Methylovirgula sp. 4M-Z18: one gene and its partner. The main gene of each other region encodes a partner of the protein of the gene in region 2 in a complex. Links are inferred from orthologs where the notes say so. Each region holds a gene or a part of one and is shown on either strand. Other genes may lie near its edges. The genes, in order: rpsJ and nusB.

Region 1 (10,137 bases), 700 kb from region 2 along the record:
CAACGCATCAACAGCAGCCTTGGTCAGCACGAGCTTCTCGCGGCGCAGAATGTCATAGACGTTGATGCCCTGAACCGGGAGAACGTCGATGTGGGGGATGTTGCGGGCGGCCAGCTGCAGGTTCTGCGCCGGTTCCACACCATCGATGATCAGCGCGCTGTGCAGGCCGAGCTTGTCGAACTGCGCTGCGAGCGCCTTGGTCTTTGCTTCCATCGCATTGCCGTCGGCAATCACGATCAAGCCGCCGTCCTTCACCTTGGCCGAAAGCGCATGGCGGAGGGCGAGAGCACGCACCTTCTTCGGCATATCGTGGGCGTGATCGCGCACGACGGGACCGAAGGCGCGGCCACCGCCACGGAATTGCGGCACGCGGGCCGAACCGTGACGAGCACCGCCGGTGCCCTTCTGCTTGTACATTTTCTTGCCCGTGCGGGCCACGTCGGCGCGGTTCTGCACTGCGTGGGTGCCAGCGCGGCGCTTGGCGAGCTGGTAGCGCACCATGCGGGCAATCAGATCCTGGCGCGGTTCGAGGCCGAAAATCTCATCGCTGAGATCGAGCGAACCGGCAGCGGTGCCGTTCAGGGAGGTGATATCGATCTTCATCGCTTAGGCCTCCGTCTTGGCGGGTTCTTCGGCCGGAGCGGCTTCGCTCGCAGCAAGGCGGAACTTGCCGGGAACCGGCACATCCTTCGGCAATGCCTTCTTCACCGCGTCGCGGATGAAGATGTAATTGCCCGCGTGGCCCGGAACGGAGCCTTCGACCAGCACGAGGCCGCGCTCGACGTCCGTCTGGACGACGCGCAGGTTCATGGTGGTGACGCGCTCGACACCCAAGTGGCCAGGCATCTTCTTGTTCTTGAAGGTCTTGCCTGGGTCCTGACGGCCACCGGTCGAACCGATCGAACGGTGCGACACCGACACGCCGTGCGTCGCACGCAGACCACCGAAGTTCCAGCGCTTCATACCGCCGGCGAAGCCCTTACCGATCGTCGTGCCGGTCACATCGACATATTGACCGACAACGAAATGGTCAGCCGTGATCTCGGCGCCGACCGGAATGAGATTGTCTTCCGGCACGCGAAATTCGGCGAGCTTCATCTTCGGCTCGACCTTGGCGACGGCGAAACGAGTGCGCTCCGCTTTGGAGACGTTCTTCACCTTCGCGCGGCCGATGCCGAGCTGCAGGGCTGTATAGCCGTTCTGTTCCTTGGTCCGATGCGCAACGACTTGACAGCCGTCGAGCTTCAGAACCGTGACCGGCACATGTTCCCCGGCATCCGTGAAGATGCGGGTCATACCGACCTTTTGTGCGATAACACCTGACCGCATGGGTTCAATTCCTTCAAGGCGCATTCGACGATGGAAGAGGCGCCCAAACTAAACTCCGGCAGCACCTTCGAAAGAAGGTACGCGCCGCTCTCTTTAAAGCTTGATCTCGACGTCGACACCGGCCGCAAGGTCGAGCTTCATCAAAGCGTCGACGGTTTGCGGAGTGGGATCAACGATATCGAGAACCCGCTTGTGCGTACGGATCTCGAACTGTTCGCGCGACTTCTTATCGACGTGCGGCGAACGGTTCACCGTGAATTTTTCGATCTTCGTCGGCAGCGGAATGGGACCGCGTACCTGTGCCCCGGTGCGCTTCGCCGTGGAAACGATTTCCTTCGTCGAAGTGTCCAGGATCCGGTGATCGAACGCCTTCAGGCGAATCCGGATGTTTTGACCGTTCATGGGTTCATCCTCTGATCTGCTGGCGGGCGGTCATACGCCCGCCAACCTATCTCGCCTAAATTACTCGATGATGCTTGCAACGACGCCGGCGCCGACGGTGCGGCCACCTTCACGGATTGCGAAGCGGAGCTTCTCTTCCATCGCGATCGGAACGATCAGCGAAACGTCCATGGCGATGTTGTCGCCCGGCATCACCATTTCAACGCCAGCCGGCAGCGTCACGATGCCGGTCACGTCGGTGGTGCGGAAGTAGAATTGCGGACGATAGTTCGTGAAGAACGGGGTGTGGCGACCGCCCTCTTCCTTGGTCAGAATGTAAGCTTCTGCCTTGAACTTCGTGTGCGGCTTGACGGAGCCGGGCTTGCAGAGCACTTGGCCGCGCTCGACGTCCTCGCGCTTCGTGCCGCGGAGCAGCGCGCCGATGTTGTCGCCAGCCTGGCCCTGGTCGAGCAGCTTGCGGAACATTTCAACGCCGGTGCAGGTGGTCTTCTGGGTCGGACGCAGGCCGACGATCTCGATTTCTTCACCGACCTTGATCACGCCACGTTCGACACGGCCGGTCACAACGGTACCACGGCCCGAGATCGAGAACACGTCTTCGACCGGCATCAGGAAGGGCTGGTCGATCGGACGCTCCGGCTGCGGGATGTAGTCGTCAACCGTCTGCATCAGCTTCAGGATGGCGTCATGGCCGATTTCCGGCTGCTTGTCTTCCAGCGCGCACAGAGCCGAACCCTTGGTGATCGGAATGTCGTCGCCGGGGAAGTCGTACTTCGAGAGAAGTTCGCGAACTTCGAGTTCAACGAGCTCGAGCAGCTCCGGATCGTCGACCATGTCGACCTTGTTCATGAACACGACGAGCGCCGGCACGCCGACCTGGCGGGCGAGCAGGATGTGCTCGCGAGTCTGCGGCATCGGGCCGTCAGCAGCCGACACGACGAGGATCGCGCCGTCCATCTGGGCAGCGCCGGTGATCATGTTCTTCACATAGTCGGCGTGGCCGGGGCAATCGACGTGCGCATAGTGGCGCGCCTTGGTCTCGTACTCGACGTGCGCGGTCGAGATCGTGATGCCGCGGGCCTTTTCTTCCGGCGCAGCGTCGATCTGATCGTATGCCTTGAACGTCGCACCGCCGGTCTCAGCGAGAACCTTGGTGATTGCAGCCGTCAGCGAGGTCTTGCCATGGTCGACGTGACCGATGGTGCCGATGTTGCAATGCGGTTTGTTGCGTTCGAACTTTTCCTTAGCCATGGAAGGGCTCCTCTTACAATCTTTCCTTTAAAAGGAACGTTTGTTGGTTTTTGACGAAATACGCTTAAGTTTTAAGCGTATTTCGCCTGAATCTTTTCAGCCTCGTTGCGCGGCACTTCAGCGTAGTGATCGAACACCATCGAGTAGCTTGCGCGACCCTGCGAGAACGACCGCAATGTGTTGACGTAACCGAACATGTTGGCAAGCGGCACCATCGCGTTGACGATGACGGCATTGCCGCGCATGTCCTGGCCCTGGATCTGGCCACGCCGCGAGTTCAAGTCGCCGATGACTGAACCCGTATAGTCTTCCGGTGTCACCACCTCGACCTTCATGATCGGCTCGAGCAGAACCGAATTGCCTTCACGCAGCGCTTCGCGCAGAGCAGCACGCGAAGCGATTTCGAAGGCGAGCGCCGACGAGTCCACTTCGTGATATGCACCGTCGATCAGCGAGACCTTCACGTCGACGACCGGGAAGCCAGCAAGAACGCCCGCGCCGAGAACCGACTCGAGACCCTTGACCACGCCAGGGATGTATTCCTTCGGAACAGCACCACCGACGATCTTCGACTCGAACTCGAAGCCCTTAGCGGTCTCGTTCGGCTCGACAATGAACTTGACCCGCGCGAACTGGCCGGTACCACCGGTCTGCTTCTTGTGGGTGTAGTCTTTTTCAACGCGCTTCGTGATCTTCTCGCGATAGGCAACCTGCGGCGCGCCGACATTCACTTCCACGCGATGGGTACGCTTCAGAATGTCGACCTTGATGTCGAGATGCAGTTCGCCCATGCCCTTGATGATCGTCTGGCCCGATTCTTGATCGGTCGAGACGCGGAACGACGGATCTTCGGCAGCCAGCTTGATAAGCGCTTCGGCCATCTTTTCCTGGTCGCCCTTGGTCTTCGGCTCGACGGCCATTTCGATCACGGGCTCGGGGAATTCCATCTTCTCGAGGACGACGGCCTTGTTCGGATCGCACAGCGTATCGCCGGTGCGCGCTTCCTTCATGCCGACCAGCGCCACGATGTCGCCCGCATAGGCTTCCGCGATTTCCTCACGGTCGTTGGCGTGCATGAGAACCATGCGGCCGACGCGATCGGTCTTCTCGCGGGTCGAGTTGAGGAGCTGCATGCCCTTCTCAAGCCGGCCCGAATAGATACGTGCGAAGGTCAGGACGCCGTATTTGTCGTCCATGATCTTGAACGCCAGCAGCGACAGCGGCTCGTCATCCGACGGCTTGCGCTCGGTTTCTTCGCCGGTCTTGTAGTCGAGGCCCTTGATCGCGCCGCGATCGATCGGCGACGGCAGGTAATCGACAACGGCGTCGAGCAGCGGCTGCACGCCCTTGTTCTTGAAGGCCGAACCGCACAGAACGGGGTAGAACGCGCCGACCAGAACGGCCTTGCGGATCAGCCTGCGCAGCGTGTCCTCGTCCGGCTCCTGGCCATCGAGGTAGGCCGTCATCGCATCGTCGTCGAGTTCGACGGCGGCCTCGATGAGAGCCGTGCGATATTCCACGGCCTTCTCTTTCAGGTCAGCCGGAATTTCGATGTCCTCGAACTTCGCGCCGAGCGATTCTTCAGCCCAGACGACGCCCTTCATACGAACGAGGTCGACGATGCCCTTGTAATTGTTTTCCGCGCCGATCGGGAGCTGGATCGCGATGGGACGCGCGCCGAGACGCACCTTGATGTCGTCGATGCAGCGGTAGAAGTCGGCGCCGATCTTGTCCATCTTGTTACAGAAGACAATACGCGGAACTTTGTACTTGTCGCCCTGGCGCCAAACGGTTTCGGTCTGGGGCTCGACACCCTGGTTGGAATCGAGCACGCACACCGCACCGTCGAGCACGCGCAAGGAGCGCTCGACTTCGATGGTGAAGTCGACGTGGCCGGGGGTGTCGATGATGTTCAAGCGGTGCTTCTTGCCGTCGCGACCTTCCCAGAAGGCGGTCGTCGCAGCCGAGGTGATGGTGATGCCACGCTCCTGCTCCTGCTCCATGAAGTCCATGGTCGCAGCGCCGTCGTGCACTTCGCCGATCTTGTGGCTCTTGCCGGTATAGTAAAGGATGCGCTCGGTCGTCGTGGTCTTGCCAGCGTCGATATGCGCCATGATACCGAAATTTCGGTAGTCCTTCAGAGGATATTGGCGGGCCATATGAAAGTTCCTTGGCGAAAAAGCTGCTGATTACCAGCGGTAATGGGCGAAGGCGCGGTTGGCTTCGGCCATGCGATGCGTGTCTTCACGCTTCTTCACGGCATTGCCACGATTGTTGGCTGCGTCCATCAGCTCAGCCGAGAGACGGTCCACCATGGTCTTGTCATTCCGGCCGCGAGCAGCGGTGATGATCCAGCGGATCGCGAGAGCCTGACGGCGCTCCTGGCGAACTTCCACCGGGACCTGATAGGTCGCACCGCCGACGCGGCGCGAACGCACTTCGATCGCCGGCGCGACATTCTCAAGGGCCGTGCGGAACACCACGATCGGATCTTGCTTCACTTTGGCTTCGATCACATCGAAGGCGCCATAGACGATCGATTCGGCGACCGACTTCTTGCCATCGTACATGATCGAATTCATGAACTTCGTGACGATGATGTCATGAAATTTCGGATCCGGGATAATCTCGCGCTTTTCAGCGCTATGACGACGCGACATTCTTCGCTCCTACAAATCTTACTTCGGACGCTTCGCGCCGTACTTCGAACGGCGCTGCTTACGGTCCTTGACGCCCTGCGTATCGAGCACGCCACGCAGGATGTGATAACGAACGCCGGGAAGATCCTTCACGCGGCCGCCGCGGATCATGACCACGGAGTGCTCCTGAAGGTTGTGGCCCTCACCCGGGATATAGCCGATCACCTCGAACCCGTTGGTGAGGCGCACCTTCGCAACCTTACGAAGTGCCGAGTTCGGCTTCTTCGGGGTCGTGGTATAAACGCGCGTGCACACGCCACGCTTCTGCGGGCAGGCGCCCAGATGGCGGGACTTTTCCCGGTAGGTCTTCTGTTGCCGCGGCTTGCGGATCAACTGGCTAATTGTCGGCATCGTTCGCCCTTCGTCACACGAAATTCAAAACAAACATTCGAGGGTCGGACCCTCACCGCCTTCCATGCCGGCAAGGCCCGCACGCAAAGCGAATTGCGCCATCAGCCCATTTCTGGACTTCCAGCGCGAAAACCGCAGAGGACCTTGAAGATTTTCATCTCAAGATCTTGCCTCATAGCGAACCCGATAGGGTTCTTTAGTGACTTTTTACGTCGCAGATTGAGGCCGACAGCGTTTAGGTTTCTTGCGTCCCAAGCGAGTCACTCGGGAAAAGTGAAACCTACTGCCTATCGAAAGTGGGCGGAAACTAGTCGGGCGCCGCCCATTCGTCAAGTCCTTTTGCAGCGCAAAAAGGCCTGAAATGACTCAAAATCTGCCCAAAAAGGTGGCGATCCGGCTTTTGGCTTGCAGCGATGCGATGGAATAGCGGGTCAAAGCCCCGGTGTCACGCAAGATCGAGTCGCAATGCGATTCTATTTTCGTAAGCAGGCGCCCGCGAGCGAAATGCAAGACTGTCATTCCGCGTTGGCGTTCGGCGGACGGGATTTTGGTGCTACAGGAGAAAGAGCAGCCCTTTTAAAGATGCCGATGCGAAATCCGACCTCTTCCTATCGCTGGACCATCCTGGCCGTCGCCACCCTCACCCAGGCGAGCGCCAGCTTCCTCGTCCAGGGGTTTGGCGCGCTGGCCGGCTATATTAAAGCCGACCTCGGCCTCAGCGGCTTCGAGATCGGGCTTCTGATGTCGTCAGCCTCGGTGGCGCCCATTTTTGGCCTGTTGGTGGTCGGCGAGCTGCTCGACCGATTCAACGAGCGCTGGATCGTCGGGGTAGGATCGCTGGTGATCGCACTTGCCTCGGGATTGGCCTCGCTCGCCGGCGGCTATGTCGGCCTGCTTTTCTGCCTCATCCTGCTGGGGGCCGGCTACAGCACCGCCCAGCCCGGCGGCGCGAAATCGATTGCGGTCTGGTTCGAGCGGGCCCAACGCGGCTTTGCCATGGGGATCCGCCAAGCCGGGCTGCCGCTCGGAGGCGCCCTCTCGGTCGCGAGCCTGCCGGTGATTGCAGCCCGCTGGGGCTGGCACAGCGCCTTTTTCGCCAGCACCTGCGTCGCCTTGTTCGGCGGCGTGCTGTTCCTGGTCTTCTATCGGGCGCCGGATCATGCGGAGAACTTCCGCGCGGTGGCCGCGGCGCCCGGGGGGCCGCGGCCACCGCGCATGGAGCTTCTGCGCCATCCCAGCACCCGCAATATCGCCTGGGCCGGCATCACGATGGTGTCGGCGCAATTTGCGATCACCTTGTTCCTGCCGCTCTATCTGACCGAGCGCTACCATATGGCCCTGCCCGACGGTGCCCTGGTCCTACTCGTCACGCAAGTCGCCGGCGTCATTGGCCGGATTGTATTGGCGGCCTGGAGCGATCGCGCCAAATCGGGACGATTCTTTCCGGTGTTCTGCTGCCTCGCCGCGACCACCGCGGGTCTTCTCGCCCTGCTGGTGCCGGTCGCAGGCTCGCTTTTGTATCTCGTGCCGGTCGCCGCTTGGGTCGGCTTTTTCGGCATCGGCTGGTACGGGCCGTGGGTGGCTTATCTTGCCGAGGCCGCACCGCCCGACCGGGTCGGCTTCGCACTCGGATTGGCGCTGGCCGCCAATCAGATCACCATCTGTCTTTCCCCTGCCCTGCTCGGCCTCCTCCATGACCTCTTCGGCAGCTACACGGCCGATTGGATCGTTCTCGCCGTCATACTGCTCGCGGCGACGCTGATGACGCGGAAACCAGCTCCGAACACAGTCGCCCTAGCCTCCCGCGCCAATTCCTTGTAAACAGCGCCGCCCGTCCCATTCGGAGACCGGCGCGAGGGAGATGCCGTGACGGGAGAAACGCGACGCCCATTCACCGTGCCCGATCTGCAGGTTTATAAGGCCCGCGGCCAGCGCATCGTCGCGACCACCGCCTATGATTCCTGCACTGCGCAGCTCGCTGCGCCGCTCGTCGACGTGCTGCTGGTCGGCGACAGTGTCGGCAATGTTTGTCTTGGCATGGATGGCACCAATGCGGTGAGCATGGCGATGATGAACCATCATCTCGACGCCGTGGTGCGCGTCAAGACCGATGCGCTAGTCGTCGCCGACATGCCTTATCTCAGCTACCACATCAACGATGACGAGGCCGTGCGCAATGCCGGCAATTTCATTCAGCGCGGCGCGGCGGCCATCAAGCTCGAGGGCGGCGCCAAGCGAGCGCGGACCATCGCGCGTCTCATCGATGCCGAAATTCCTGTCATGGGCCATCTCGGCCTGACGCCGCAAAGCCAGCACATGATGGGCGGCTTCAAGGTGCAGGGCAAAAGCGCAGGCTCGGCGCTCGCGATCATGGATGACGCCTGCCGGCTGCAGGAAGCCGGGTGCTTCGCCATCGTGCTTGAAGGCGTGCCGGGCGAGGTTGCGGCACGGATCACCGATGCGCTCGACATCCCGACCATCGGCATCGGCGCGGGCGCACACTGCTCGGGACAAGTGCTGGTGCTGCACGATGTGCTTGGCCTGCTCGATCAGCGCCGGCCGAAATTCGTGCGTGCTTATATGGACGGCCTCGGCCTCGCGCGCGCGGCGCTCGGCCAATGGGCCGACGACGTGCGGACCGGAAAGTTCCCCGGCGAAGCCGAAACCTATGCCCTGCCCGAGGACGCGCGCGCCGCCGTGCACGACTGGCGTCCGCCAACCAAAAATTGAAGAAAGAGCCGATGCAGATCATCTCGACCGTCGCCGAACTGCGTTCGGCTCTCGCGCCGCATCGATTGGCAGGCCGCCGGATCGGTTTCGTGCCGACCATGGGCTTTTTGCATGCGGGACACGTCAGCCTGATCGAAGCGTCGGTGCGCGCGTGCGACGTGACAGTGGTGAGCATCTTCGTCAATCCGACGCAGTTCGGCCCCAAGGAGGATTTGAGCAAATATCCGCGCGATGTCGCGCGCGACGAGGCCGCATGCCGCAATGCGGGGGCCGATATTATCTTTTTGCCGAGCGTCGAGGAGATCTATCCTCCGGGCTTTCAAACCTATGTTGAACCGGGTTCACTGGCAGCGCCACTGTGCGGCGCTTTCCGTCCGGGCCATTTTCGCGGCGTCGCGACGGTGGTGGCGAAGCTCTTCAACATGGTGCAGCCGCACGCCACCTATTTCGGCGCGAAGGATTTTCAGCAATGCGCCGTCGTGCGGCAGATGATTGTCGATCTGAACTTGCCCATCGAATTTCACGCGCTGCAAACCGTCCGTGAATCCGACGGCCTCGCGATGAGCAGCCGCAACGCCTATCTCTCAGTTCCTGACCGCGCGCGGGCGCTCAGCATCAGCCAGGGATTGCTTGCGGCGCAGGCGCTCCACCGCCAGGGCGAGCGCAGCAGCGCGCGATTGCTTGACGCGGCGCGCGCGCATCTCGACGTCGACAGCCTGCAATATCTCGAACTCGTCGATTCGGTGACGCTTGTCGCGGTGGGCGAAACGCTCGATGGGCCGGCCGCGATGTGTATCGCCGCCTTCATCGGCCCAACGCGATTGATCGACAACGCGATGCTGCAATAGCCTTCGCGACAATTGCGGCAAGTTGGACCGCGAGCTTTTAGCTCGCAAGCGCCGGTACGGGGCTATCACGCCGTTGCGAACCGCGCCAGCGCGGGTTCGCAACATCTTGAATGTTCAACTCGGGGCAAGCCCGAGTTGAATGCGAGCTACAAGCTCGCGGTCCAGTGTAATCACGCTAAACCGCGTGCTCCTGCCGGTCGATCTCCGTCACCAGCGCTTCGTCCAGAACCTTCTGCAGCCGCGTCGCCTGGCGGAAGGACGGCTCCAGCGTTTTACCGGCGCGCACCGCCTCGACGAAGCGCTCGTAATTGGTCGGCACCGGGTCGACCTCTTCCTCGCGCCACATACCCTCCTCGACATCGGCGTCCAAACATACGCGCAGTTTCGATCCGTTGGTCTGATGCAGCACTTCGAGGCTACCTTTGTCGCCGAAGATCCGCAGGCTCAGATCGTTGAGGTGCCCGGTCGCCCAGCGGCTCGCATGCACGACGCCGAGCGCGCCATTGGCGAAATCGACGGTCATCGAA
Region 2 (15,820 bases):
GAAATTATCGCGAATAGTCACTCCCAACAAGCAGGCATACATCTCTCCCGAAAATCGAGGCTGCGCCGGAGGCTCGCGAGTCTCGACAGCCGAAGGAGTTTACGAATGTCGCCGACTATCATCTTCAACCTACATCTCGTCCTTGGCTACGTTCCGTGGCTGCTCTGCTTCAGCGCGTATTTCTGGCCGAGGCTCAAGGGGATGGATCCGGTCGAGGCGCAACGCGTCATCGCCATTCTGCACAGCTTCCGCTTCTTCGGTCTGGTCTTTATCATTCCCGGCGTCGTGGGCCCCGATCTCCCCTCCGACTTTGCCCAGTTCGCCGCCTATGGTGACTTCGCAACGGGACTGCTGGCCATCTTGGCGCTTCTCACGATCAGGGTGCGCGCCTTCTTCTGGCCCCTCGTTGCCGCTTACAACGTGGTGGGAGCGGCCGATATCCTGATCGATTACTATCATGGCGCTTTGTACAATCTTCCCGCCTTATCGGGGCAATTAGCCAGCACCTACCTGATCCCGATCATCTATGTGCCATTGCTGATGATCACCCATGTCGCCGCGCTGTATTTGCTCGTGCGGCATCAGTCCAAGAAGGCCGAGACGCTCGCCGGCGATGCGGCCGTGCCTGGGGCCAAAATAGGCTAAGGCACGGCGAAGCAGGAACGCGCCGCGATAGTCAACTTCCTGCGGCAAGTACCAGGCTAGAGCCCGTTATCCTTGAACCAGGCGAGCATTTTGGCCCAGCCATCCTTGGCCGGTCCCTCACGATAGGAGGGCCGATAATCGGCGTTGAAGGCGTGCGGGGTATCCGGGTAGACCACGAACTCGGTCTTCTTGCCCGCCGCGTCCGCCGCCTTTTTCATCGCGTCCAATGTCTCGACCGGAATGCTCTGATCGGCGCCGCCGTACAGACCGAGCACCGGTGCATGCAGGTCGGCGGCTATATCGATCGGATTTTTCGGCTGCAGTGACGTCGTATTGCCGGCGACCCGGCCATACCAGGCAACGGCGGCCTTGAGCGCGGCATTATGCGCGGCGTAAAGCCAGACGATCCGGCCACCCCAGCAAAAGCCGGTGACGCCGAGACGGTCCGTGTCCGCCCCTTCCTCCTTGGCGAAGCGCACGGAGGAATCGAGGTCGCCGAGAACCTGTGCGTCGGCCACTTTCGGCACGATGGTCTGAACGATGGTCTGCATGTCGGCCTTCGTCGCGTCGCCCTCGCGCACATAAAGGTCCGGCGCGATGGCGTAATAACCGGCTTTGGCCAACCGGCGGCAAATGTCCTTGATATGCTCGTGCAGGCCGAAAATCTCCTGCACGACCAGAATGACCGGCGCATGCACATTGCCGGCCGGATAGGCGCGATAGGCCGGCAATTGCATATCCGCGGACGTTATCGTCACCATCCCGTCGGTCAAGCCGGACGAATCGGTTACGATCGTCGCCGCCGCCACTGGCTGTACTGCCAGCGCGAAACCCGCGGCCAACGATCCTGTGACCAAGGTGCGCCGCGCATTGTCGACTGGCTCCAATTGATCGATTTGAGTCATTTGAAATCTTCCTGCGCTGTTCGAAACGCCCCGCGTGATTTGTTCCCGGCCATATGGCAAAGGTGTGACCAACGCAGCATTCGTGGCCACCTGTCAAAATCAAGCCGTGCCACAGATGAACATCCCTCGATCGACAGAGCCGCGGGCTAAGGAGCGTCTAGGGAATGCCTCGGGAGGCATGCCTGTAGCCGCAAGTATCGATCCGTCATACGGAAGCTGCGTGAATCCAAACCTGTGCAGGATGTGACTGATACACCAAAAAGCTGATTTGATCATGCGATCGACGCGCGCCTAGCTTGCGTCATGATGATAATTACGAGCCCGAATCGGCCTGAGAAATACCTTGATCGCATTTCTGATTGTGATCGAGCACTTGACGCCGTGATCCGCGAAATATTTGATGCAGCAGTCGCTGCAGGGTGGAATCCGAGCGAAGTCGCGCATTCGATCAGGATTCTTGCCTATCGTCGACTTCAGTCGGCCACAGGCGACGGAAAGATGGATGCTGAGGCAGATGGCCACGTCATCCCATCAAATTAGGCAGGGTCAGGAAGGGCTCTTGGGGGGGCAATCTTCCGGACTCATTCGTTTCCAAAGCGGCTCAGGACATGCCCGAGGCCTCAGTGGCGTACCGCCGTCGGCACCTGGATAGATTTGTTGAGTTAGGTTGCGCTTATCGGCAGACGGGTATCATTGGCCGAAAATTACTATTGGATGGGGACGCTAGCCATTTGTCCACAAGGACATAAGGCATTGGCGCTCCATTTTGGGGGCAGATGGATATGGGGATCTGGGGGAAAAGATCGGCGACCGACAGGTCGCGCAAGCAGCGTAGCGGCTTTCGTGTCCGCGATCTGTGGAAACATCTTGTCGCGAGTGTGCGGGCTTTCGGCGAGGACACGCGCGGCGTCATCCTGCCGTATGTGACGATCATGCTCGTCGTGATCGTCGGCGTGTCGGTGCTGGCATTGGACGGCGCGCGCTACGTTTCGCTGCAGACGCAATTGCAAAAAGGCACGGACGCGCTCGCCATTGCGGGAGCGGCCGAACTGAACGGTTTTCCCGACGCGATCACGCGCGCGACGGCGGCGATCAACAATACGAACGCAAACTGGGTCTCGAATTCCAGTGTTTTCGGCAGCGGCGCGAATGCCAATGTCACCATTACGAGCATCACATTCTATAGCGGTCTCCCGGCCGGCTCCGTCACCCCGATCCCCTCGAGCTATGTGACGACAGACCCGACTCAGGCGCAGTATGTGCAGGTCACGGCGACGCCGACGGCGATGACAACGATCTTGCCGGCATCGTTTTTCGGTGGCAGCAAATCGCTGACCACCACCGCGGCGGCGGTCGCGGGCCTGACCGAGACGGTCTGCGGTGCGCAACCCCTCTTTGTCTGCAACCCGTTCGAGACAAGCGGGATGACCTATTCGCAGGCGACACAAGCCTTGCTGGACGCCGAAACGACGCTCGTGGGGCATCAGGTGCCGATCACCACCCCTCCCGGAAGCTCCTATACGCCAGGCAATTACGGCTGGCTTCAGCCCGATACCGAAGGGACCAGCAACGAGACGTGCGGCCCGGGCGGACAGACGACCGGCCAGGAACTCGCTGTCGCCCAGCCGGATACATGCACCAATGCACGGACAGTCAACCTGAACCCCGGCGTCAAGACCCCAACGCTGCTCGCGCTCAACATCCGTTTCGATATTTACACCAACTCCTGGAAGAAGTGCAGCAGCGACCCGAATTACGCCCCCGATCAGAACGTGCGCAAGGGCTATACTGGCAGCGGCTGCAACGAAAGCACGAACGGATCTTGGCCACCGGGCTATACGGGTAAATCTCCCTACAGCACCCAGGCCGCCGCCGCACTGCCGGAGGACAATTGCATCCTGGCGGGCACTTGCACATCCTCAGCATATGGCGACGGCAATTGGGTTTGCGGCGATATTTCCTACAAGACGACTGCGACCAGCATCACCGTGTCATTGGGAAAATCGGGGGGGTCGAACATCACGCTCACCTTTGGCTCGACCACCGGGATTTTCCAGGGCATGGGTGTCAATAGTGCCCTCTTTCCGGCGAACACCTATGTATCGCAGCAGCCGACCTCGACAACGGTGACGCTCTCGAATCCGAATCCAAGCCTACTCTCTGTGGTCATTATCCCCTCCGGCACGACGATTACCTTTGCCGGCTATTGGAGCACGGCACATCCGAACGTCGGAGCGCCGACCGGGTGCCAGGGGTCACCCTATTCCTCCATCACGCGTAGCGCCGTCTACAATTACGAAAACACCAATAGCCTCATCAGCAACACGTCGTCAGGCGGGGAGAGCGGCGCGCCCACATGCAGCTCGTCAACTCCCGATACGACAGGCCTGCGCCGCATGCTCATCGTACCCATCATAAACTGCCAAAGCAGCCCCGTGTCGATGAACGGAGCCGCCACCGGCGTCCCGGTCGCGACTTACGGCAAGTTCTTCATGACCCAACCCTACGACGGCACCACGACCTATGCTGAATATCTCGGACGCCTTACGCCGGGTTCGGCTGGTCAGGGCAGCTTGGTGCAGTCGGTGCAACTTTACAGGTGAACTTCACGCCATAGCGCGCGATTTGTAGGACCCGCCACAGCAGGAAATCTCGCGCCATCGCGACTCAAGCGAAATCTAGACAGGCACCGACGTTGGAGCGCCGGTTAATACATTGATTTTCAGCGAGATAAATGGTCGGAGTGGCGGGATTCGAACCCACGACCCCTAGTCCCCCAGACTAGTGCGCTAACCGGGCTGCGCTACACTCCGACTGCGGCCCTTATAGTGAACGCCTCCGGATGATGCAACGCCGCGGCGGCGAAATTTTTGACCGTTCAACAATCTTAGTGGGTGCGCGCCAAGTTCAGCAGGCGCTGACATTCGTCAAGATCGGCGAGAACGGATTCGAGTTTCAGCCTAAGATCGCGAATTTCACCCCGCGCGCGCCGCATCCGCCCCCCATGCGGCTCGAAGCCGCCTTCCTGCTCGTCATCGTCCGGCAGCGCATGGACGATTTGATCCTCGCCCCCCGCCTCGTCCGGCGCGTCGAACAAATCCGTTTCGGCACGCGACGGTGCGCCGGCAGCATCATACCTCATGTCTACTCCGGGCTCGCGGTAGGGCGGCAAGGGTGACGAGGACGCTGCACCGCCCTGGCGCAAGGCGATCACGGCCCGCGCGCCCTGCTCTTTCAAAATGCGCTGAACGCCCTTGATCGTATAGCCTTCGCCGTAGAGCAGATGCCGGATCGCGCGCAGCAGTTCCACATCGTCCGGGCGGTAATAACGGCGGCCGCCGCCGCGTTTCAGCGGCTTGATCTGCGTGAAGCGCGTCTCCCAGAAGCGCAAAACATGCTGCGGCAGGACGAGCTCGTCCGCCACTTCGCTGATGGTGCGGAATGCGTCAGCGCTTTTTTCCATGCGAGACCCCGCTTCTCTTCAAGAATCACTTAAGGTTCAACAAGAGCATAGCGAAGATCGGCGAATCTGTTGATGGAAAATCGCCAGCCAAACGGCGGGCCAACAGCGCCGACAGGTCCAAGGGTCGAAACTCAATTATGGATGGTGTCTGGATGAGGTCAAAAATGGTCATATGCAAGGAGCATTGCGCGGCCGGTACGTCCGTACCGGCAAGCATTGCGACGCGGCAGATGACCATTTTTCACCTCACCGCGAAGCGGCGCGGCGAAATTGACCGACTGCGGCGTCGATGGTCCTAGCAGGACGAATGTCCTGCGTCGGCCCATCTCCTGGCATTCGGGCAATTTGGCCGCGTCCAGATACCATCCATAATTGAGTTTCGACCCTAGTCCTTCAAGCCCTCGACGGACTCGCCGTTGATGCTGGCCTTCAGAATATTGGACGGCTTGAAGACCATCACGCGGCGGGGCGTGATCGGCACTTCGACGCCGGTCTTCGGATTACGGCCGATACGCTCGGACTTGGAGCGCACGACAAAAGAGCCGAACGACGAGAGCTTCACGGTTTCGCCGCGGGCGACGACTTGCGAAATTTCCGACAGAACCGTTTCGACCAGTTCGGCTGATTCGATCCGGCTCAATCCGACGCGCTGATAGACTGCTTCAGCCAAATCCGCGCGGGTGACAGTTTTTCCGGTCGGTGCGCCGTTCTGTTCCTTGCTCATGACCGCCCCTGCTCTTCGAGTTGATAAGCCAATCAATACGCTAGGGTTATAGCCCAGCGCAGCCGGCACGCACAATGTCAAGATACACTATATGACCCTGATTTCACCACCGAATCAAGGCACTCCCCCACGTGAATCCGCCACCCATCGCCTCGATCATCACAAGGTCGCCGGTTTTGATCCGTCCGTCCTCGCGCGCGACGGTGAGCGCCAGGGGGATCGAGGCGGCGGACGTATTGCCGTGCAGGTGCACCGTGGTCACGACTTTCGATGGCGAAATGCCCAACTTTTCGGCGGAGGCATCGATGATCCGTTTATTCGCCTGATGCGGCACGAACCAATCGAGCATGTCGGAAGTCGCGCCGCTCGCGGCATAGGCATCCTTGATCACATCCGTCACCATGCCGACGGCGTGGCGGAAAACCTCTTTGCCTTCCATGCGCAAATGGCCGACCGTCTGGGTCGAGGATGGGCCGCCGTCGACATAGAGCTTGGCACGATGCCGGCCATCCGAGCGCAAATGGCTGGTGATGACACCGCGGTCGGCCAAGGTCCCGGCATTGGTTTGCGCCTCCAGAACCATCGCGCCGGCGCCGTCACCAAACAGCACGCAGGTGGTGCGGTCCTGCCAGTCGAGGATGCGTGAAAAGGTTTCGGCGCCGATCACCAGGGCGCGCTTGTGCGACCCCGAGCGCAGGAACTTGTCCGCCGTCGCCACGGCGAAAACGAAGCCGGAGCAAACCGCCTGCAAATCAAAGGCCACGCCGTGGGTGATGCCGAGCGCCGCCTGGATCTGCGTGGCGGTGGCGGGAAACGTGTAGTCGGGCGTCGAGGTGGCGACGATGATGAGGTCGATATCCGCCGCGGTCAGTTGCGCGTCGGCAAGCGCGGCCTGCGCCGCCTTGGTGCCGAGCATCGAGGTCGTCTCGCCCTCCGCAGCCACATGTCTTTGCCGGATGCCCGTCCGCTGGACGATCCAATCGTCGGTCGTCTCCACCATCGCTTCAAGGTCGTGGTTGGTGACACAGCGCTCCGGCAGATACGACCCCATTCCGCGCACGACGGACCGAAGAACTCCGGATTTTTTTGATGGTGGCATTGTTTCGTCAGCTCTGAAGAAATGGAGGCCGCGTTATTCACTGCGCGGCGTCAACGGTAAAGGCTGGGCGGCCCTCATGCGGAATAGCAAGCGATTCGCGAATCTTGCCAAGCAGTTCGTGCTTGACCATGTCATAGCCCATTTCGATCGCGCTGGCATAGCCGGATGCGTCGGCGCCGCCATGGCTTTTGATGACGACGCCGTCAAGCCCGAGGAAGACGCCGCCATTCGACGCCCGCGGGTCCATCTTGTCCTTGAGGGCCTTGAACGCGCCCTGCGCGAGGAAAAAGCCGATCTTGGCGAGGAGGCTGCGGCTCATGGCGTCACGCAAATATTGCGAGATCTGCTTGGCCGTGCCTTCGGCGGTCTTCAACGCGATATTGCCGGTAAACCCTTCGGTAACCACCACATTGACGGTGCCCTTGCCGATGTCGTCACCCTCGACGAAGCCGCGATAATCGAGATTGCTCCAGGCGGTCTCCTTCAGGATCCGGCCGGCGGCCTTGACCTCTTCGAGCCCCTTGATTTCCTCGACACCGACATTGAGCAGACCGACCGTGGGCTTTTCCAGATCGAACACGATCCGCGCCATCGCCGACCCCATGATGGCAAGATCGACGAGATGCTGGGCATCGGCGCCAATCGTTGCACCCACGTCCAATACGACGGATTCGCCGTGGATGTTGGGCCAAAGCGCCGCAATGGCCGGCCGGTCGATCGGCGCCATCGTGTTGAGGCAGAACTTGGACATGGCCATCAACGCACCGGTGTTGCCGGCCGAAACCGTCGCGTCGGCAACATCGTTTTTGATTGCCTCGATGGCCATCCACATGGACGAGACCCGGCGGCCAGAACGCAGCGCCTGGCTCGGCTTGTCGTCCATCTTGACCGCTACATCCGTATGATAAACCTTCGCTTTCGCGGCCAAGGCCGAGTGCTGGGCAAGCAGCGGCGCGATGATCTTTTCGTCGCCGTAAATATGAAATTCGAGATCGGGACGCCGCTCCAGCGCCAGCGCCGCGCCCGGAATAACGACGGATGGTCCATGGTCGCCGCCCATGGCATCGAGCGCGATGCGAACTACCTTGGCCATTTACTCCGAGACTCCCAGACAAAAGGGTGTTTTTGGCAACCCGTGATAATCACCCCGCGCGACGCGGACAATAGCGGCTTCGGGAGGGAAGGCAAATTCCTTTGAAGAGGTAGCATCACGATTTGTTGCGCTTGTCATTCTTTGCCGGATTGCGGTTTTAACAAGGCGGCGAAGGGCGAGATTTCAGATTCGTCCTCCGGACTCGCGTCCGCCCCACCGGTGAACACCTCCCCCGGCTTGCGCGGATAAGGGTCGAGCGCAAGTGCCAAAAATTCGACAAGCAAGGGTCCAAGGTCGATGCGGCCATTGACGATCGGCTCCGGCGGATCGTCCTCCAGCGCGCCTTCGTGATAATCGATTGCAGATTTCAACTTGGCTTCCGCGGCTTTGCGCGCCGTCTCGACGTCGTCCTGCGGGGCAAAGCGCGCATCGAGCGGCTCGGAGATCTGAGTGTCGAACGGCTCCAGCGATACGACCGAAATATAGGTGACGTCGGCGTGCAAATCCCCTTGCAGGCGCAGCCCGTTCTTGCCCAGCCGAGACAGACGCAGATCCGCGGAAAATGCGGCCAGCCCCTCGAGCCCGAGCGATACCGCGACGGCTGCGCGCTCCGCCTCATCCGCGTCGATCTTGAGATTGAGGCCGCTATCCCTGATCTCATCGACATGGACAGGACGGGTAAAGGCGGGCTCCTGCACGGATTCGCTCGATTGTTTCATGGTCTCCCTCCAGTCTTATACCGCAACGCTGGGCAAGGGCCCGGTCGAAAAAACCTCGATCGGACTTGCTTCGATCATGGCGTTGTAGCGACGGATATAGGCCGTCAACGGTGCGGCAGGGCCCTGCCCCGCCAAAGCGTTGCGGCCAATCGTCTCTTCCAGAACCTTCATATCGGCCGCACCAAGCGCTTCATCATAGGCCCGCGCACGGCCCAGAAAGGCGCCGGTCAGCTTCTTCATGCGCTTGGCGACGCTCACATCGGCATAGCCGAATTCGCGCAGCATGATGTCGAAATGGCGCGCCACCGCGTCGGACAGGTCCTGCGCCATTTCCGGCCCGGGGCTTGGCAGCCGCGACAAGCGGCGCAAAACCAAGGCGGCGTGAAGGGTGAAAATTTCGAACCGGCCCTCGAATGTATCGAACGCGCCACAGTCCAGATAAAGCGCGGGATTGCGGGCCGCCGCCATGATCTCGCCGTGAAGTCGGTCAATGACGTGCTTGTTGGCAGACGTCCGGAACAAACTGAGGATCATGCGTCGCTTCGTACCTTATCGGGCGGCGGTGCCGCCTTGCTTTTCCTTGATCCGGGCGTTACGCACAGCGATCAAGGCTGAGGTCCCATTTAAGAGCCCGGACTATCTTACGCAACATGCACGGACGTGCCACGGAGACAAGAAATGCGGCAAGCGGATGGAATGAAGGTCAAGGGCAAGGCCACCAGGCGGAGGATGTTGGTCGCGTTGGGTCTGACCGGCGTCCTGGCCGCATCGCTCACCGGCTGCCTGCACTACGATGGCGACTATCCGCGCGGCTACATTCAGGACGAGCGCCAGATCTCGCAGGTGAAGCCCGGCCAGACCAAGCAGCAGGTGCTCGCGCTTCTTGGCGATCCCTCTACGACGTCCACGGTCGGCGGCGACGCGTGGTATTATGTCAGCCAGGACATCCACCAGCCATTCGCGTTCTCGGCCCCGACGATCACCGATCAGCGCGTCCTTGCGGTCTATTTCACGCCCAAGACCGGGAAGCTGGAGCGGATCGCTAATTACGGTCTGCAGGACGGCGTGGTCTTCGATTTCATCAGCCGCACCACCCCGACGTCGGGCGGCGACCAGAGCTTCATCAAAAATATGCTCGGCAGCTTCCTGAAGTGGAGCTAAGGTTTAACGAAATAGTGTAATGAATTGAAAGGGCGGGAATCTTCCCGCCCTTTTTGTTCGTTCGTTTTATACCAAAGGTCGCGGAAGCGACCTTTGGACAGCTCTTCATTTTTCGCACTCGCCCTGAAAAGGCGAAAAATGAAGAAAGGAACCAACGGTCACTCTTCGTGACCGTTGGCACTACGAATGGGCGAGGATCGCCAACAGCAGCAACGCGACGATGTTGGTGATTTTGATCGCCGGATTCACCGCAGGGCCCGCTGTATCCTTATAGGGGTCGCCGACAGTATCGCCGGTCACGGAGGCCTTGTGCGCTTCCGATCCCTTGAAATGTTTGACCCCGTCCTTATCGACGAACCCGTCCTCGAAGCTCTTCTTGGCATTGTCCCATGCACCGCCGCCGGAGGTCATGGAGATCGCGACAAAGAGGCCGTTGACGATCACGCCGAGCAGCGAGGCGCCGAGCGCGGCAAAGGCATTGGCTTTCGAACCTGAGATCAGCAGCACGCCAAAATAGGCGACGAACGGCGCCAGCACCGGCAGCAGCGACGGGACGATCATTTCCTTGATCGCCGCCTTGGTCAGCATGTCGACCGCACGGCCGTAATCCGGACGGTCGGTGCCGGCCATGATGCCGGGCTTTTCGCGGAACTGGCGGCGCACTTCCTCCACCACCGATCCGGCCGCGCGCCCGACTGCCGTCATGGCAATGCCGCCGAAGAGATAGGGAATGAGTCCGCCGAAGATCAGACCAGCCACGACGTAGGGATTGGACAGATCAAAGGATACGGTGCCAATGTCCTTGAAATAGGGGGCGCCGGCCTTGCTGAAGGCGGTCAAATCATTGGTATAGGCGGCAAACAGCACCAAGGCGCCGAGGCCAGCCGAGCCGATGGCATAACCCTTGGTCACGGCCTTGGTCGTGTTGCCGACAGCGTCGAGCGCATCGGTCGATTGGCGCACTTCCTTAGGCAGACCGGCCATTTCGGCAATGCCGCCAGCATTGTCCGTGACCGGGCCGAAGGCATCGAGTGCGACGATCATGCCGGCAAGGCCAAGCATGGTCGTTACCGCGACCGCCGTGCCGAACAGGCCGGCAAGCTGATAGGTCGCAATGATGCCGCCCACAATGACCAGCGCCGGCAGAGCGGTCGCTTCCAGCGACATCGCGAGGCCCTGGATGACGTTGGTGCCGTGTCCGGTCACCGACGCCTGGGCGATCGACACGACCGGGCGTTTGCCGGTGCCGGTATAATATTCGGTGATCCAGACGATCAGACCGGTCACCAGGAGACCGACCAAGCCACAGACGAACAGGCTCGTACCGTGGATCGCCACACCATTGGCGGTACCGACCTCGCCCCAGCCGATCAGGGTGGTCGCCAGCGCTAAACCTGCGACCGACAGGACGCCCGTCGCGATCAGGCCCTTATAGAGCGCGCCCATGATCGAGCCGTTGCTGCCCAGTTTCACGAAATAGGTGCCGATAATCGAGGTCACGATGCAGGTCGCGCAAATCGCCAACGGATAGAGCATGGCATTCGTCAGCCCCGGCTGGCCGGCAAAAAAGATAGAGGCCAGGACCATGGTGGCGACCACCGTCACCGCATAGGTCTCGAACAGGTCCGCCGCCATGCCCGCGCAATCGCCGACGTTGTCGCCGACATTGTCCGCGATCGTCGCCGGATTGCGTGGGTCGTCCTCGGGGATGCCAGCTTCCACCTTGCCGACGAGGTCGGCGCCGACGTCGGCGCCCTTGGTGAAGATGCCGCCACCGAGACGCGCGAAGATCGAGATCAGAGATGCCCCGAATCCGAGCGCGACCAACGAATCGATAACTTCGCGATCACCGGTCGCAAGGCCGAGGACTTCGGTGAGATAGGCGTAATAGACCGAGACACCTAGCAGCGCGAGGCCGGCCACCAGCATGCCGGTCACCGCGCCGGATTTGAAGGCGATATCGAGACCGCTTGCCAGCGACTGTGCCGCCGCTTGCGCGGTACGCACATTGGCGCGCACCGACACGTTCATGCCAATGAAGCCCGCCATGCCCGAAAGAATGGCGCCGACCAGGAATCCGATCCCGACTTTCCACCCCAGCAAAAGGCCAAGACCGACGAAAATCACTACGCCGACCATGCCGATGGTCGTATATTGCCGCTTGAGATAGGCCTGCGCCCCTTCCGCCACCGCGCCGGAAATTTCCTGCATGCGTTTGGACCCGGCGTCGGCTGCCATCACCTGCATGATGGTGACGACACCGTACACGATGGACAAAAGCCCACCCAAAATAATCAGCCAAAGTGGATTCATGTGTCTGCAGCCCCTGGTTAACTTTCCTCAAGGCATCTTCCGGCCACTGGCTTCGCTGGGTGCGAATGCCTTTGTTCGCGTACAGGGCCGGCGAACCGGGCGGCATCTTGCAAGAAAGCCCCCTTTAAGGCAACGCGGTTTGCGGAAAAGAAATGGGCGGCCTCGACGGCTTAAATCCTGCGCCGTGGTGGCTTGATAAGTCTCTTGGCGTAGTCTTCAATAAAGAAACGCCTGCCGCGCTCGACAATGATGTGCCCCTCGGCCTCTAATCTTGTCCGCAAATTCGCGAGGCCGCCAGGATATTTCAGATTCAGTTCCCCGTCCTGTTTCAGCATTCGCCAATAGGGCGTAATTCGCTTTGCGCCCATCCGCTCCTCTTCATCCGCGGCTTGGGCAATGATTGCGGCAACAATGCCAGTCGTCACGACGCAGCCGACGGTCGTTTCATATTGCCCGGCAAGCGTTTGCGCGATTTCGCGCGCTGTTGCCAGACGGCCTCTGCGAATCGTCCGGAGAGCCGCCTCGACGGCGCGCGCGGACGGCACCACCATCATCCCCTCGCCCAGCCTGCCGCGCATCTTTGGTGGAATCGGGATGATTCTGGTGTCTTGCGGCAAGGACAGAAGCTTCTCGCGCCACGTTTTCATCACCTGGCCCCCGTGCCCACCCATCAGGCAAGGCAACATATTGGCAGCAAGTGACATTCGACGTCACCAGGATACGGCGGCTTCGCTGGGTTCACTGCACACCAAAGCAGCAACCACGTCCGCCGGCCTACCTTGGCACCACTACGATTCCCTATATTTACCAGCGTGCTAACTGGTCAGAAATGGCTGAATGATTTCTGCGCAAACACCCTCACGCGGCCGTTCGACTCGACGCAGGTGACAGCCCCCGCCTCCAGCACCTCGCCGATTTGCGTCACGGCGATCCCCGCCGCGCGGGCACTGCTTTCGAATGCGGCTGCGCGGGTCGGCGCGACGGCGGCCAACACCTCATAGTCATCGCCGCCCGTGATCACCGCCTCGAACAAATCACCGTCTGAAGCAATGGCGGCACGAACCGCTGGCGAGAGTGGGATTCGCGCGAGCTCGATCCGTCCGCCGGTACCTGAGGCTTTCATCATTTTGGTGACATCGCCGATCAGGCCATCCGAGACATCCATGCCGCCATGTGCCTCGGCGCGCAAAACCTTGCGCAGCCCGACCCGCGGTTGCGGCAGCAAATAGCGGTCGAGAAGATGCGCACAGAATTCCAGCGGCAAAGCATCGATCCAGGCCCGGTCCGCTTCGGCCTTTTGCCGCACGCGCACGCCCAGCGCCGCATCGCCGATCGTGCCGGTGACATAGATCTTGTCGCCAGGCTTGGCGCCGGTGCGCGGCACGATCCAGCCCCGCAGCGCATAGCCCAGGGCCGTGACCGAAATGGTGAGGGGGCCGGGCGTGCGCACCGTGTCGCCGCCGAGCAGCGGAAATTTGAAATCCGCGCTATCTTCGGCAAGGCCCCTGGCGAAACCCGCGAGCCACTCCTCGGTCCAATCGGGCGGCAAGGCAAGGGTGAGCAAAAAGCCTGTCGGCTCTCCCGCCTTTGCGGCCAAGTCGGACAGATTCACCCGCAGCGCCTTGCGCGCAATCTTCTCTGGCGGGTCGTCGGCAAAAAAATGCACCCCGGCCACGAGCGCATCGGTGGTCAGGATCACGTCGTGCCCCGCCGGCGGTTTCAGCAGCGCCGCATCGTCGCGCAGATCGAGCGAACCCGGTCCGGCGATCGGGGCAAAATATTTGGCAATCAGATCATCTTCACTCAGCGACACCGACTCACCCCACAGGTACGAAGCGTTCAACCGTATCACGGAGACAGAACACCCATTGGGGGAGAAAGTTAGGCAATAGTGGATAATTGCGCCGAGGCCCCTAACAGGGGCCGGCAGATCGAAGCAAGACCGCTCCGAATCCTCCTGAATTTCTAAGGTCTTACCGGAAAGATCGCGGCGCCGGCGCATGGATGCGATGGCACGCGCCGGCCTGGTCAATCACCCGCGCCGCGCGATATCCTGGTCGAACTCGCCGCTGCGCAATTGCCGCGCGATCAGATCGAGCACCGCATTGGCCATGCCCGCCTCTTCGCGTTCGAAGAAGGCCGCGGCAACGTCGACATATTCCTTGATCACCACGCGCGCCGGAATGTCGCTCCGCTTCATCAATTCATAGGTCGCCGCGCGGAAGGCGGCACGCAACACGGCTTCGATCCGTCTCAGTGGCCAGCCGTTCTCCAGCGTGTCGTCGATCATCCGGTCGATCGGCCGCTGCAAATCGAGAACACCGCGCACCACGTCGCGAAACAGCGCGAGTTCCGCCTGGTGATATTGTTCGCCCTCGATTTCGGCGGCAATCCAATGGGTTTCGAATTCGGCAAGGCTTTCGTTGATGTCCTTGCCGGTGACGTCCATCTGGTACAGCGCCTGGACAGCGGCGAGGCGCGCGGCAGACCGGTTCAACGCGCTCATGCGTGTGCGCCCAATTTGCGCTTGATGCGCAGGACTGCAAGCGCCGCCCGTGCCGCATCGCCGCCCTTATCGCCTCTCTTGACGTCGGCGCGGGCCCAGGCCTGTTCATCGTTCTCGACGGTGAGAATGCCGTTTCCGATCGGGATGCGGCGCGCGATGCTCAAGCCCATCACCCCGCGCGAGCTCTCATTCGCAACGATTTCAAAATGATAGGTCTCGCCGCGAACGATGCAGCCCAGAACGACGACGCCATCGTAAGGTTTGCCGCGTTGCTCCGCCGCATCGAGCGCGATGGCGACGGTGGAGGGAATTTCGAGGGCGCCCGGTACGGTCAGCACGTCCGCGGTTCCTTGCGCCGCCTCGATCGCCTGGCGGGCGCCGGTCAGGAGCGCCTCGCCGAGCGCATCATAGAAACGAGCTTCGACAATGAGGATGCGGACGCCCGGAAGGGGTTCGACCGGCGTTTGGACACGTTGCGGTTCAGCCATAACACATATTGCTCTGATCAAGGGGTTGTTGGGCGATTGACTAGCCCGGCAGCGCCGCAAGAGCAAGCGTTATAGGAGTTGCACAAGTTCCGGCAGGACGGGAGATCGGCGGTCGCCGCGCGGAACGATCAGCTCTCTTTCGCCTCGATCAGCCGCGCGGCATAGCGTGCCATCTGATCGACTTCGATGTTGAGCTTGTCGCCGGTCTTATAGCCACCCCATGTCGTGACCGCCAAAGTATGCGGGATGATGAGCACCGTAAAAACGTCGTTCTCGACGCCGTTGACGGTCAGCGAGGTGCCATCGAGTGCCACCGAGCCCTTCTCGGCGATGAATTTTGCCAGCTCCTTCGGAGCGCGGATCTCGAAATGCGCCATGCCGTCGAAGTCGCGGCGGCTGACGATTTCAGCGACCCCGTCCACGTGGCCGGAGACAAGATGACCGCCGAGTTCGTCGCCGATCTTCAACGAGCGTTCCAGATTGATCCGCCGGCCCGGCCTCCATGCGCCAACCGTGGTGCGCGCCAAGGTTTCCGCCGCGGCATCGACATCAAAGAAGGTGCGGTTGCCTGACGTGCCGATCTCGACCGCGGTCAGACAGGGGCCGGAACAGGCGATCGAGGCGCCAAGAGCGATCGTATGCGCCTCATACTGGCAGGCGATACGAATCCGTTTCAAGTCCCCCAAAGTCTCGACCGAGACAAC

What was found.
Region 1: the proteins of nusB (region 2) and rpsJ are in contact, whole or in part, in a solved structure (PDB 3D3B), measured with the Escherichia coli proteins. The link is inferred for Methylovirgula sp. 4M-Z18 from one-to-one orthologs.

Annotation. Positions count from the first base shown.
Region 1 is NZ_CP149574.1:2,533,128-2,543,264, forward strand. What follows is about bases 78-2,875. They hold rpsJ (30S ribosomal protein S10), read right to left. Parts: upstream 1,732-2,875; coding sequence 1,423-1,731; downstream 78-1,422. Other genes in these bases: rplD (50S ribosomal protein L4), read right to left, coding at 78-603; rplC (50S ribosomal protein L3), read right to left, coding at 607-1,329; tuf (elongation factor Tu), read right to left, coding at 1,792-2,875. Outside these bases: more of rplD, read right to left, coding at 1-77; more of tuf, read right to left, coding at 2,876-2,982; fusA (elongation factor G), read right to left, coding at 3,054-5,141; rpsG (30S ribosomal protein S7), read right to left, coding at 5,172-5,642; rpsL (30S ribosomal protein S12), read right to left, coding at 5,661-6,032; V9T28_RS11800 (MFS transporter), read left to right, coding at 6,621-7,853; panB (3-methyl-2-oxobutanoate hydroxymethyltransferase), read left to right, coding at 7,899-8,762; panC (pantoate--beta-alanine ligase), read left to right, coding at 8,774-9,610; V9T28_RS11815 (Gfo/Idh/MocA family protein), read right to left, coding at 9,786-10,137. UniProt on the Escherichia coli protein: Involved in the binding of tRNA to the ribosomes. Part of the processive rRNA transcription and antitermination complex (rrnTAC). The complex forms an RNA-chaperone ring around the RNA exit tunnel of RNA polymerase (RNAP).
Region 2 is NZ_CP149574.1:1,836,044-1,851,863, reverse strand. Bases 12,892-15,820 are described here. They hold nusB (transcription antitermination factor NusB), read right to left. Parts: upstream 14,629-15,820; coding sequence 14,155-14,628; downstream 12,892-14,154. Other genes in these bases: V9T28_RS08440 (riboflavin synthase), read right to left, coding at 15,245-15,820; ribH (6,7-dimethyl-8-ribityllumazine synthase), read right to left, coding at 14,625-15,116; thiL (thiamine-phosphate kinase), read right to left, coding at 12,946-13,935. In the rest of the region: V9T28_RS08520 (hypothetical protein), read left to right, coding at 106-645; V9T28_RS08515 (dienelactone hydrolase family protein), read right to left, coding at 702-1,550; V9T28_RS08510 (Tad domain-containing protein), read left to right, coding at 2,333-4,153; V9T28_RS08500 (MerR family transcriptional regulator), read right to left, coding at 4,438-5,013; V9T28_RS08495 (integration host factor subunit alpha), read right to left, coding at 5,399-5,737; V9T28_RS08490 (beta-ketoacyl-ACP synthase III), read right to left, coding at 5,841-6,836; phosphate acyltransferase PlsX, read right to left, coding at 6,874-7,929; V9T28_RS08480 (YceD family protein), read right to left, coding at 8,064-8,648; V9T28_RS08475 (ubiquinol-cytochrome C chaperone family protein), read right to left, coding at 8,664-9,182; V9T28_RS08470 (outer membrane protein assembly factor BamE), read left to right, coding at 9,327-9,809; V9T28_RS08465 (sodium-translocating pyrophosphatase), read right to left, coding at 9,990-12,122; V9T28_RS08460 (MGMT family protein), read right to left, coding at 12,293-12,769. UniProt on the Escherichia coli protein: Part of the processive rRNA transcription and antitermination complex (rrnTAC). The complex forms an RNA-chaperone ring around the RNA exit tunnel of RNA polymerase (RNAP).